Regions from separate parts of the Variovorax monticola genome, predicted to be linked through region 1. Evidence: predicted binding sites of a transcription regulator. Region 1 holds the regulator's gene; the other holds the start of a gene.
The links. Region 1 encodes LexA, which represses DNA repair genes until DNA is damaged. Its sites were predicted from a motif close to ACTGTATNNNNATACAGT; they were not measured.
Positions count from the first base shown of each region.

Region 1 (4,455 bases):
GGCCTCGGGCCGCACCTACCACGTCAAGTTCAACCCGCCCAAGGTGGAAGGCAAGGACGACGTCACGGGTGAAGACCTGATCCAGCGCGAGGACGACAAGGAAGAAACCGTGGGCAAGCGGCTGGACGTATACAGCCAGCAGACGCGCCCGCTGGTCGACTACTACTCGGCATGGGCCAAGGCCGACCCCGCCGCCTCGCCGAAGTACCGCGCCATCAAGGGCGTGGGCACAGTCGATGAAATCACCCAGCGCGCTCTGGCCGCACTGAGCAGCTGATTTCGCAGCCGCCCTCGGCCATTTGCACAGGGCGGCTTCTTCTTCCTTACCCGAGCAGTTCCAGCATCAGCGCGATGCGCGCCTTTACTGGAGTCCACGCGCCCGCGTCGCGCAACTGCTCGCCTCCCGTCGGAAGGATGCGCCCATTCGCGCATCGCGTCGCGCGAATCACCGCCACACCTTCGGACTCAGCCTTCAGCGCGGCTTTTTCGAGCGCATGGTGCAACGTGCCGTTGCCAGTCGCTGCCAGCACCAGTCCTCGCAGCGGCGCGGCACTCGCCGAGCCACCGGACAGAACGAGCGCATCGACCAGCGCCCCGCTGGCGCCCGCATGGCTCATGACGATCTCGACGCGCGGCCATTGCAATGCGCCTTCATTGACGACCTTCGCCGTGTGCGACGCAGCAGCTTCGGGCCATCCCCGGACCAGGCGCACTTCGCCTTCCTCCACATAGCCCACCGGCCCGGCATCGCCTGACGCAAAGGCATCGAGCCGGTAGGTGTGGGTCTTCTGGATGTCCAAACCGCTGTGGATGGTTCCAGCGCACACCGCTGTCACGCCCCGCGCGCCTGCCGTGGCAGCAACGCCGATGGCGTCCCGGACATTCTGGGGTCCATCAGGCGCCAGCGCAGTCGCGGGTCGCATCGCGCAGGTCAGCACCACGGGCTTGGTCGCAGCCAGCACGGTGTGCAGGAAGAAGGCAGTTTCCTCGAGCGTGTCCGTGCCGTGCGTGATCACGATGCCCGCCACGTCCGGCTGCGCGAGCCAATGCGCGCAGCGTTGCGCCAGCTTCTGCCACACCTCGAAGGACATGTCCTTGCTGTCGAGTTGCGCCACCTGCTCCGCCACCAGCGTCACGCCGGCGGGCGCGATGCCGCCCAGCAGGTCCGCCACGCCGACCTGCCCGGCGGTGTAGCCGATGTTGTCGCCGCTGCTGGCGGCCTTGCCGGCAATGGTGCCGCCGGTGCCCAGGACCACCACACGACGCAGTTCGGACGAAAGGGAATTGACCATGACTTGTCAACTTCTAAAAACTGGTTAAAAATACAGCTACTGGATATCTACCCAGTGCCGCAAGGAACCACATATGCAGTTCGCCGTGAAGCTTACAGCCCGCCAGCAGCAGATCCTGGACTTGATCCAGAGCGCCATCGCACGCACCGGCGCGCCGCCCACGCGCGCCGAAATCGCCAATGAACTGGGGTTCAAGTCGGCCAATGCCGCCGAAGAACACCTTCAGGCGCTGGCCCGCAAGGGCGTGATCGAACTCGTCAGCGGCACCTCGCGCGGCATCCGCCTCAAGGGCGACGCCCTGCGTTCGCTCAACGAAACGCGCCACCGCGAAGGCGGCCAGTTCTCGCTCTCGCTGCCCGGCATGGCCCAGTTGGCGCTGCCGCTCATCGGTCGTGTCGCGGCTGGCTCGCCCATCCTGGCGCAAGAGCATGTCGACCAGACCTACTACGTCGAGAACACGCTGTTCCAGCGCCAGCCCGACTACCTGCTGAAGGTGCGCGGCATGTCGATGCGCGACGCCGGCATCATGGACGGCGACCTGCTCGCCGTTCAGGCCACCAAGGAAGCGCGCAATGGGCAGATCGTGGTTGCGCGACTGGGCGAAGAGGTGACCGTCAAGCGCCTGAAGCGCAACAAGCAGGTCATCGAGCTCCACGCCGAAAACCCCGACTACCCGACCATCATCGTGCAGCCGGGAGAGCCCTTCGAAATCGAAGGCCTCGCGGTCGGGCTCATCCGCAACACCATGCTCATGTAGGCCCATGGCCTGCTGACAGCAGCACCTCATCCGGCCGCGACAGGTGGCGGGCGTATGGCGCAAGGTCGCCATCACCCTGTCGCGGCCGATTCAAGAAATCCTGCCTGTGTTCAACCTCATACTTTTTTGGAGTTCACATGGGAATCGCCCTCCTCGCCATCGCTGATTTCTGGATGCCGCTGCAATCGCTGGCCAACCGCCTGATTCCGGCGCGCCGGCCCCACGCCAGGGACCGACTCGACCCCAACGACACGTCCGCCGGATTGCGCTACGTCGCCGTGCGCCCCGCTTGCACCACCCGCGCCGGCAGCAACGCTTCGGCGCCCGAGGTCGCCACGGCCCCTGCACGCCCCCTGCGCGTGGTTCGCGTGGTCGACGGCAAAGGCCAGCAGCGCAATAACCGCGTCGTGATCTCCGGGCGCATGGCCGACGTGTGCGACGAGCTCGACCGGCTGGCCGCCATCGAAGCCGCCGAAACCCTGGCCACGGTCCACCGATCGACGCGCCTGCACTGAGGCGAACACTCCCCGGGCGTGGCTTGGAAGCCGCCCCGGGGCTGGGTATCCAAACGTTCACCGGTGCGACATGCCGATGCTGCGAGGCACAATGGCACGCCATGAACATTGTGATCCTCGACGACTACCAGGACGCGGTGCGCAAGTTGCGCTGCGCCGCCAAGCTGGACGCGTACGCGGCCAAGGTCTACACCAACACGGTGAAAGGCATCGGGCAGTTGTCGGTCCGCCTCAAGGACGCCGACGTGATCGTGCTGATTCGCGAGCGCTCCCAGATTTCTCGCCAGCTCATCGAAAAGCTGCCCAAGCTCAAGCTCATTTCGCAGACCGGGCGCGTCGCCGGCCACATCGACGTGGCGGCCTGTACCGAGCGCGGCGTGGCGGTGGCAGAGGGCTCGGGCTCTCCGCAGGCGCCCGCCGAGCTCACCTGGGCGCTCATCATGGCCGCCATGCGCAGGCTGCCGCAGTACATCAGCAACCTCAAGCACGGCGCGTGGCAGCAATCCGGGCTCAAGTCGGCGTCGATGCCGCCCAACTTCGGACTCGGCTCGGTGCTCAAGGGCAAGACGCTGTGCATCTGGGGCTATGGCCGCATCGGCCAACTCGTGGCGCGCTACGGGCAGGCTTTCGGCATGCAGGTCGTGATCTGGGGGCGTGAAGCCAGCTGCGCCAAGGCCCGTTCCGACGGCTTCCAGGTCGCGCAGAACCGCCACGAATTCTTTGCCGCCGCCGACGTGCTGTCGGTGCATCTGCGGCTCAACGAAGAAACCAACGGGCTCATCACACTGGAAGACCTGTCCCGCATGAAACCGACGGCGCTGTTCGTCAACACCTCGCGCGCCGAACTGGTCGAAGCCGACGCCTTGCTCGCCGCGCTCAACCGCGGCCGCCCGGGGCTGGCCGCCATCGACGTGTTCGAGAGCGAACCGCCGCTGCAGGGCCACGCGCTGCTGCGGCTGGAAAACTGCATCTGCACGCCGCACATCGGCTACGTGGAGCAGGAAAGCTACGAGAGCTACTTTGGCCAGGCGTTCGACAACGTCGTGAGCTACATCAACGGCAATCCCACGAACATCGTGAACCCGGGCGCGCTGCAGGTCCGCCGGTGAGCCTGGCCGCGCCGCAGCGTGCGTCGCAACGCGCGCTCTGGGCGCTGCTTGCCGGCAATTTCGTGATCGGCACCGGCGTGATGGTGGTGCCGGGCACGCTCAATGAAATCAGCATGTCGCTGTCCGTCGGCGTCGCCACCGCAGGGCAATTGATCACGGCTGCCGCGGTGGTGATGTGCATCGGCGCGCCGCTGCTGGCCGCCGCTGTAGCGGGCTGGGACCGCCGCCGGCTGCTGGCCCTCACCATGCTCTGGTATGCCGCCGGGCACCTGATCGCGGCTTGGATGCCGAGCTTCGGCGCCTTGCTGCCGGTGCGCATGCTCACGGTCATCGCGCCGGCCATCTTCACCCCGCAGGCCGCGGCGTGCGTCGGCCTGCTGGTGCCGGCGGAGCAGCGCGGGCGCGCCGTCACCTTCGTCTTTCTGGGCTGGTCCATGGCCTCGGTGCTGGGCCTGCCCATCGGCGCGTTGATCGGCGGCCATCTGGGCTGGCGCATGGCCTTCATGGCAATTGCCGCGCTCAGTGTCGCGAGCGCCGCATCGATCTGGCTGACCTTGCCGAACGGCATCCGTCCCGCGGTGCTGACGGCGGCGGCCTGGTCGCGTGTGCTGCGCAGCCCGGTGCTGATGGGCATCGTCTCGGTCACGGCGCTGCAGGGCGCGGGCCAGTTCGTGCTGTCCAGCTATTTCGGCCCGATCCTCAAGCAGAGCTACGGGGCCGACGCGACCGCGCTCAGCATCATCTGGGCGCTGTTCGGCGCGTTCGGCCTGATCGGCAACATG
Region 1 covers NZ_JBPJZP010000002.1:1,165,671-1,170,125, reverse strand. Annotated here, with positions in the region: gene adk (adenylate kinase) at 1-277, shown strand, start outside; gene ACSFA5_RS11120 (asparaginase) at 324-1,292, opposite strand; gene lexA (transcriptional repressor LexA) at 1,366-2,049, shown strand; gene ACSFA5_RS11110 (hypothetical protein) at 2,187-2,564, shown strand; gene ACSFA5_RS11105 (D-2-hydroxyacid dehydrogenase family protein) at 2,666-3,673, shown strand; gene ACSFA5_RS11100 (MFS transporter) at 3,670-4,455, shown strand, end outside.

Region 2 (4,455 bases), 620 kb from region 1:
GGTGTCGCTGCCGCTGGCGGCCAGCCGCACGCTCACGGTGCCGTCGAACGCGCTGCTGTTCCGCGCCGAGGGCACGCGCATCGCGGTGGTCGGCGCGCAGGGCCGCATCAACCTGCGCCCCGTGACGCTGGGGCGCAACTACGGCGAGAACGTCGAGGTGATCGACGGGCTCGAAGGCACCGACCGCATGGTGCTGAACCCGTCCGATTCGCTCGCCGAAGGCGACGTGGTGGCGGTGGCGCCCGACGCGCCGCCGGCCGCGGCCAAGGGCGCCGCGCCGAAGAAGGAACCGGCGTGAGGCTGCGACCGCCGGCGGCGGCGAAAGTGGGCGCCGTGACAGCGCTCATTGCGCTCATCGCGGGCTGCGCCGTCGGCCCCGACTACAAGACGCCCGACACCCCCCTGCCCGTCAGCTGGAAGCTCGAGGAGCCCTGGCGCGTGAGCGCGCCCAGCGACAGCGCCGACAAGGGCCCGTGGTGGCAGCGCTTCGGCGACGCGCAACTCGACACCCTGCAGGCGCAGGCGATGGCCGGCAGCCCCACGCTCACGATCGCCAATGCACGGCTGGCACAGGCCCGTGCCGCGCTGGCGTCGAACGCAGCCAGCCAGTACCCGCAGCTGGGCCTGGGCACACGCGCATCGCGCCTGAAGATTTCCGCCAACCGGCCGCTCACCAACTACGCGACCTCCAATGCATCGACCGTGCAGAACGACTTTGCGCTGTCGCTCAACGCCAGCTACGAGCTCGACCTGGCCGGCCGCGTGCAGCGCACCGTCGAAGGTGCGACGGCGTCCGCGGAGCAGTCGGCCGCCGACCTGGCCAACACGCGGCTGCTGCTGAGCGCCGACGTGGCCAACAACTACTTCAACCTGCGCTCGACCGACGTCGAGCTCGACGTGATCTCCCGCTCCGTCGGCCTGCAGCGCCGCGCGCTGGAGTTCGTCACGGCGCGCCACGACCTGGGTGCCGTGTCGGGCCTCGACGTGGCGCAGCAGCAGGCGCTGCTGGAAACCACGCTCACCCAGATCGACGTGCTGAAGAAGCAGCGCGCGCAGTACGAGCACGCACTGGCCACCCTCATCGGCACGCCGGCGCCCAATTTCGCGCTGGCGGTGGACCTGCGCGAGATCCGCCCGCCCGCCGTGCCGCTGGGCGTGCCTTCGGACATGCTGCAGCGCCGGCCCGACGTGGCGTCGGCCGAACGCGCCATGGCCGCGGCCAATGCGCAGATCGGCGTGGCCACCGCGGCCTTCTACCCGAGCTTCATGATCTCGCCGACGCTGGGCGTGGACAGCCGCGTGATCGAGTCGCTGTTCAACGGCCCCAGCCTGCTGTGGTCGGTAGGCGTGTCGGCCACGCAGGTGCTGTTCGACGGTGGCCGTGTGCGCGCCAATGTCGACTTTGCCAAAGCCGGCTACGACGCCACCGTGGGCAGCTACCGCCGCACGGTGCTCACTGCCATGCAGGAGGTGGAGGACGGCATCACCGGGTTGTCGGCGCTCGACAGCGCCACCACGCAGGCGCAGGCCGCCGTGACGGCCGCGCGCCGCGTGCTCGACATGGCGACCAGCCGCTACGAAGGCGGTGCCTCGACCTACCTCGACGTGATCACGGCGCAGCAGTCGCTGCTGACGGTGGAGCGCCAGGCCGCGCAGCTGCAGGGGCAGCGGCTGCTGACCTCTGTTTTCCTGGTGAAGGCGCTCGGGGGCGACTGGTGCGGGGCCGGCGACACGGCGGCCGGCTGCCACCTTCAGGGGATGGTCGGCCTGGCCAAAAGCCAGTAGCAGCGCGCCGCCGAACTGACCAGAGCAGAAACAGGCTTCAGAACAGGCTGCCCTGCCCCACCGCCCCCGGCGGCCGGAAGGCGGTGACGTCCAGCGGAATGCGCTCCCGGTTGAAGCCGATGCGGCTCGTGGCTTTCATGAAGCGCTGGTTGATCAGGTCGGCCCACAGGCCCGAGCCCTTCATGCGCGTGGCGAAATCGGCGTCGTAGTCCTTGCCGCCGCGCATGTCGTGAATGCGCGCCATGATGCGCTCCGCCCGCTGCGGGTAGTGCAGCGCGAGCCACTCCTTGAAGAGCGGCGCCACCTCCCACGGCAGCCGCACCACGGTGTAGAAGGCGCTGCGCGCACCGGCCTCCCAGGCGGCTTCGAGCACCTGCTCCATGTCTTCGGTGACGAACGGAATCTGCGGCGCCACGCTCACGCCGACCGGCACGCCCGCGTCCACCAGCGTGCGGATGGTGCGCAGCCGCCGGTGCGGCGCCGCGGCGCGCGGCTCCAGCTTGCGCGCGAGTTCACCGTCGAGCGTGGTCACGGTGATGTACACGGCTGCCAGGCGGTCGGCGGCCATGGGCGCGATCAGGTCGAGGTCGCGCTCGATGGCGCTCGACTTGGTGACCAGCGCGAACGGATGCCGCGTTTCCCGCAGCAGCTCGACGATGGAGCGCGTGAGGCGCAGCTCGCGTTCGATCGGCTGGTAGCAGTCGGTCGCGGTGCCGATGGCGATGTAGCTCGGCCGGTAGCTCTTGCGCCCGAGCTCGCCGCGCAGCACTTCGACGATGTTGCGCTTGGCGATGAGCTTGGTCTCGAAGTCCAGGCCGGGCGACAGGTTCAGGTAGCTGTGCGTGGGGCGCGCGAAGCAATAGATGCAGCCGTGCTCGCAGCCGCGGTACGGGTTGAGCGAGCGGTCGAAGGAGATGTCGGGCGAGTCGTTGTCGTTGAGCACCGACTTCACGTCCTCGAAGCGCACCTCGGTGGCAAGGGGCTGCAACTCGCCGGCTTCGGCCACGCCTTCTTCGAGCGTGCCCCAGCCGTCGTCGAAGGCGTTGCGCTCGTCGCTGGAAAAGCGATGCGCCAGCCGCGTGGCCGCACCGCGGCCCTTGATGGCGTGGATGGGAATCTGGGCAGCGGGCATGGCAACTCCTGGGCGGCTGGATTTACTGTTTATTCATACAGTATTCCACCGATCCACGGTTGTTGCCGACTTTTCTATTTCTCTATTGACAGAAATTTCGCAAATCCTAAACTCGACGCCATGGAACTCACCGACATTCAACGCAAGTTCGTCCTGCACTGGGGCGAAATGGGCTCCATGTGGGGCGTGAACCGCACCGTGTCGCAAATTCACGCCCTGCTCTTCGCCCACGGCAAGCCGATGAACGCCGAAGAGCTGTCCGACACGCTCGGCGTGGCGCGCTCCAACATCAGCAACAGCCTGAAAGAGCTGCAGGCCTGGAACCTGGTGCGCATCACCCACACGCTGGGCGACCGCCGCGACTACTTCGAGACCAGCGTCGACGTGTGGGAGCTGTTTCGCACCGTGGTGCGCGAGCGCAAGGAACGCGAGTTCGACCCCACCGTGCGCGTGCTGCGCGAACTGGTGTCCAGCCCCGACTTCCAGAAGGAGCCGGCCGACGCGCAGGACCGCATCCGCTCGACGATGGAGCTCATGGACAAGCTCGCCACCTGGGCCGACGAAATGCTGCGGCTGTCGCCCGGCACGCTCGACAAGGTGCTGACGCTGGGCGCCAGCGTGCAGAAGTTCGTGCGCGGCGATGCGCCCGCGGCGAGCAAGGGCAGCGACAAGGGCGAAGACCCGGACGCCCACCACGCCAGCCTCCCCATGATCTGAGCCCTTTTTTTGTCCTTTAATTTCTGTTCTGACAGAAATATCGAGAATCAAGAACACCATGACCCATGCCACCGCGCCCGCCTACCCGCTGACTATCTATTTCGACGCCAGCTGCGCCATCTGCAGCACCGAGATGAACCACATGAAGGCGCGCGATGCGGCGGGCCGGCTGCAGCTGGTCGATTGCTCCCCCACCGCATTCAGCGCCGGACCGGCCCCGCGCGATGCGCTGATGGCGGCCATTCATGTGTCGGATGCCCAAGGCCGCGTGTTCGTCGGCGTGCCGGCGATCCGCCTCTGCCGCGCGGCGGTGGGCCTGTCCAGCGGCGGCTTCCTGCTCGACCTGCCGCTCGTCGCGCCGCTGGCCGACCGCGCCTATGCGCTGCTGGCACGCAACCGCTACCGCATTCCACGCTGGCTGGCCGCCAGGCTGGCGGGGCGCGTGGCGCCTTCCTGTGACGACGGCAACTGCCGCCTCTGAGAACCGCCGAAGCACCAGCAAGGGAATCGCCATGCCCACTGTTTTCCAGACCGAGCTCCGCATGCCCCACGAAACGCCCGTGCCTGCACCGACGCACCACGCCGGCGCCCCCATCACCGCCCAGGACACACAGCACTACTTCACCGAAGTGGCGCTCGACTACAGCGCCTGGAGCCCAAGCTACAACATGCATTTCGGCTACTGGCGCGCCGGGCTGAACCCGCTGCGGCGCGAAGGCATGCTGGTCGAGATGAACCGCGTGATCGGTCGCGCGCTGCGGCTCCCCGAGGCAACGCAAGGCGCCGCACCGCGCCGCTGCGTGCTCGACCTGGGCTGCGGC
Region 2 covers NZ_JBPJZP010000002.1:545,607-550,061, reverse strand. Annotated here, with positions in the region: gene ACSFA5_RS07870 (efflux RND transporter periplasmic adaptor subunit) at 1-298, shown strand, start outside; gene ACSFA5_RS07865 (efflux transporter outer membrane subunit) at 295-1,785, shown strand; gene ACSFA5_RS07860 (PA0069 family radical SAM protein) at 1,823-2,917, opposite strand; gene ACSFA5_RS07855 (GbsR/MarR family transcriptional regulator) at 3,038-3,634, shown strand; gene ACSFA5_RS07850 (thiol-disulfide oxidoreductase DCC family protein) at 3,693-4,115, shown strand; gene ACSFA5_RS07845 (SAM-dependent methyltransferase) at 4,147-4,455, shown strand, end outside.
Region 2: the regulator LexA is predicted to act here: its motif matches at 2,942-2,959, upstream of ACSFA5_RS07860 (PA0069 family radical SAM protein).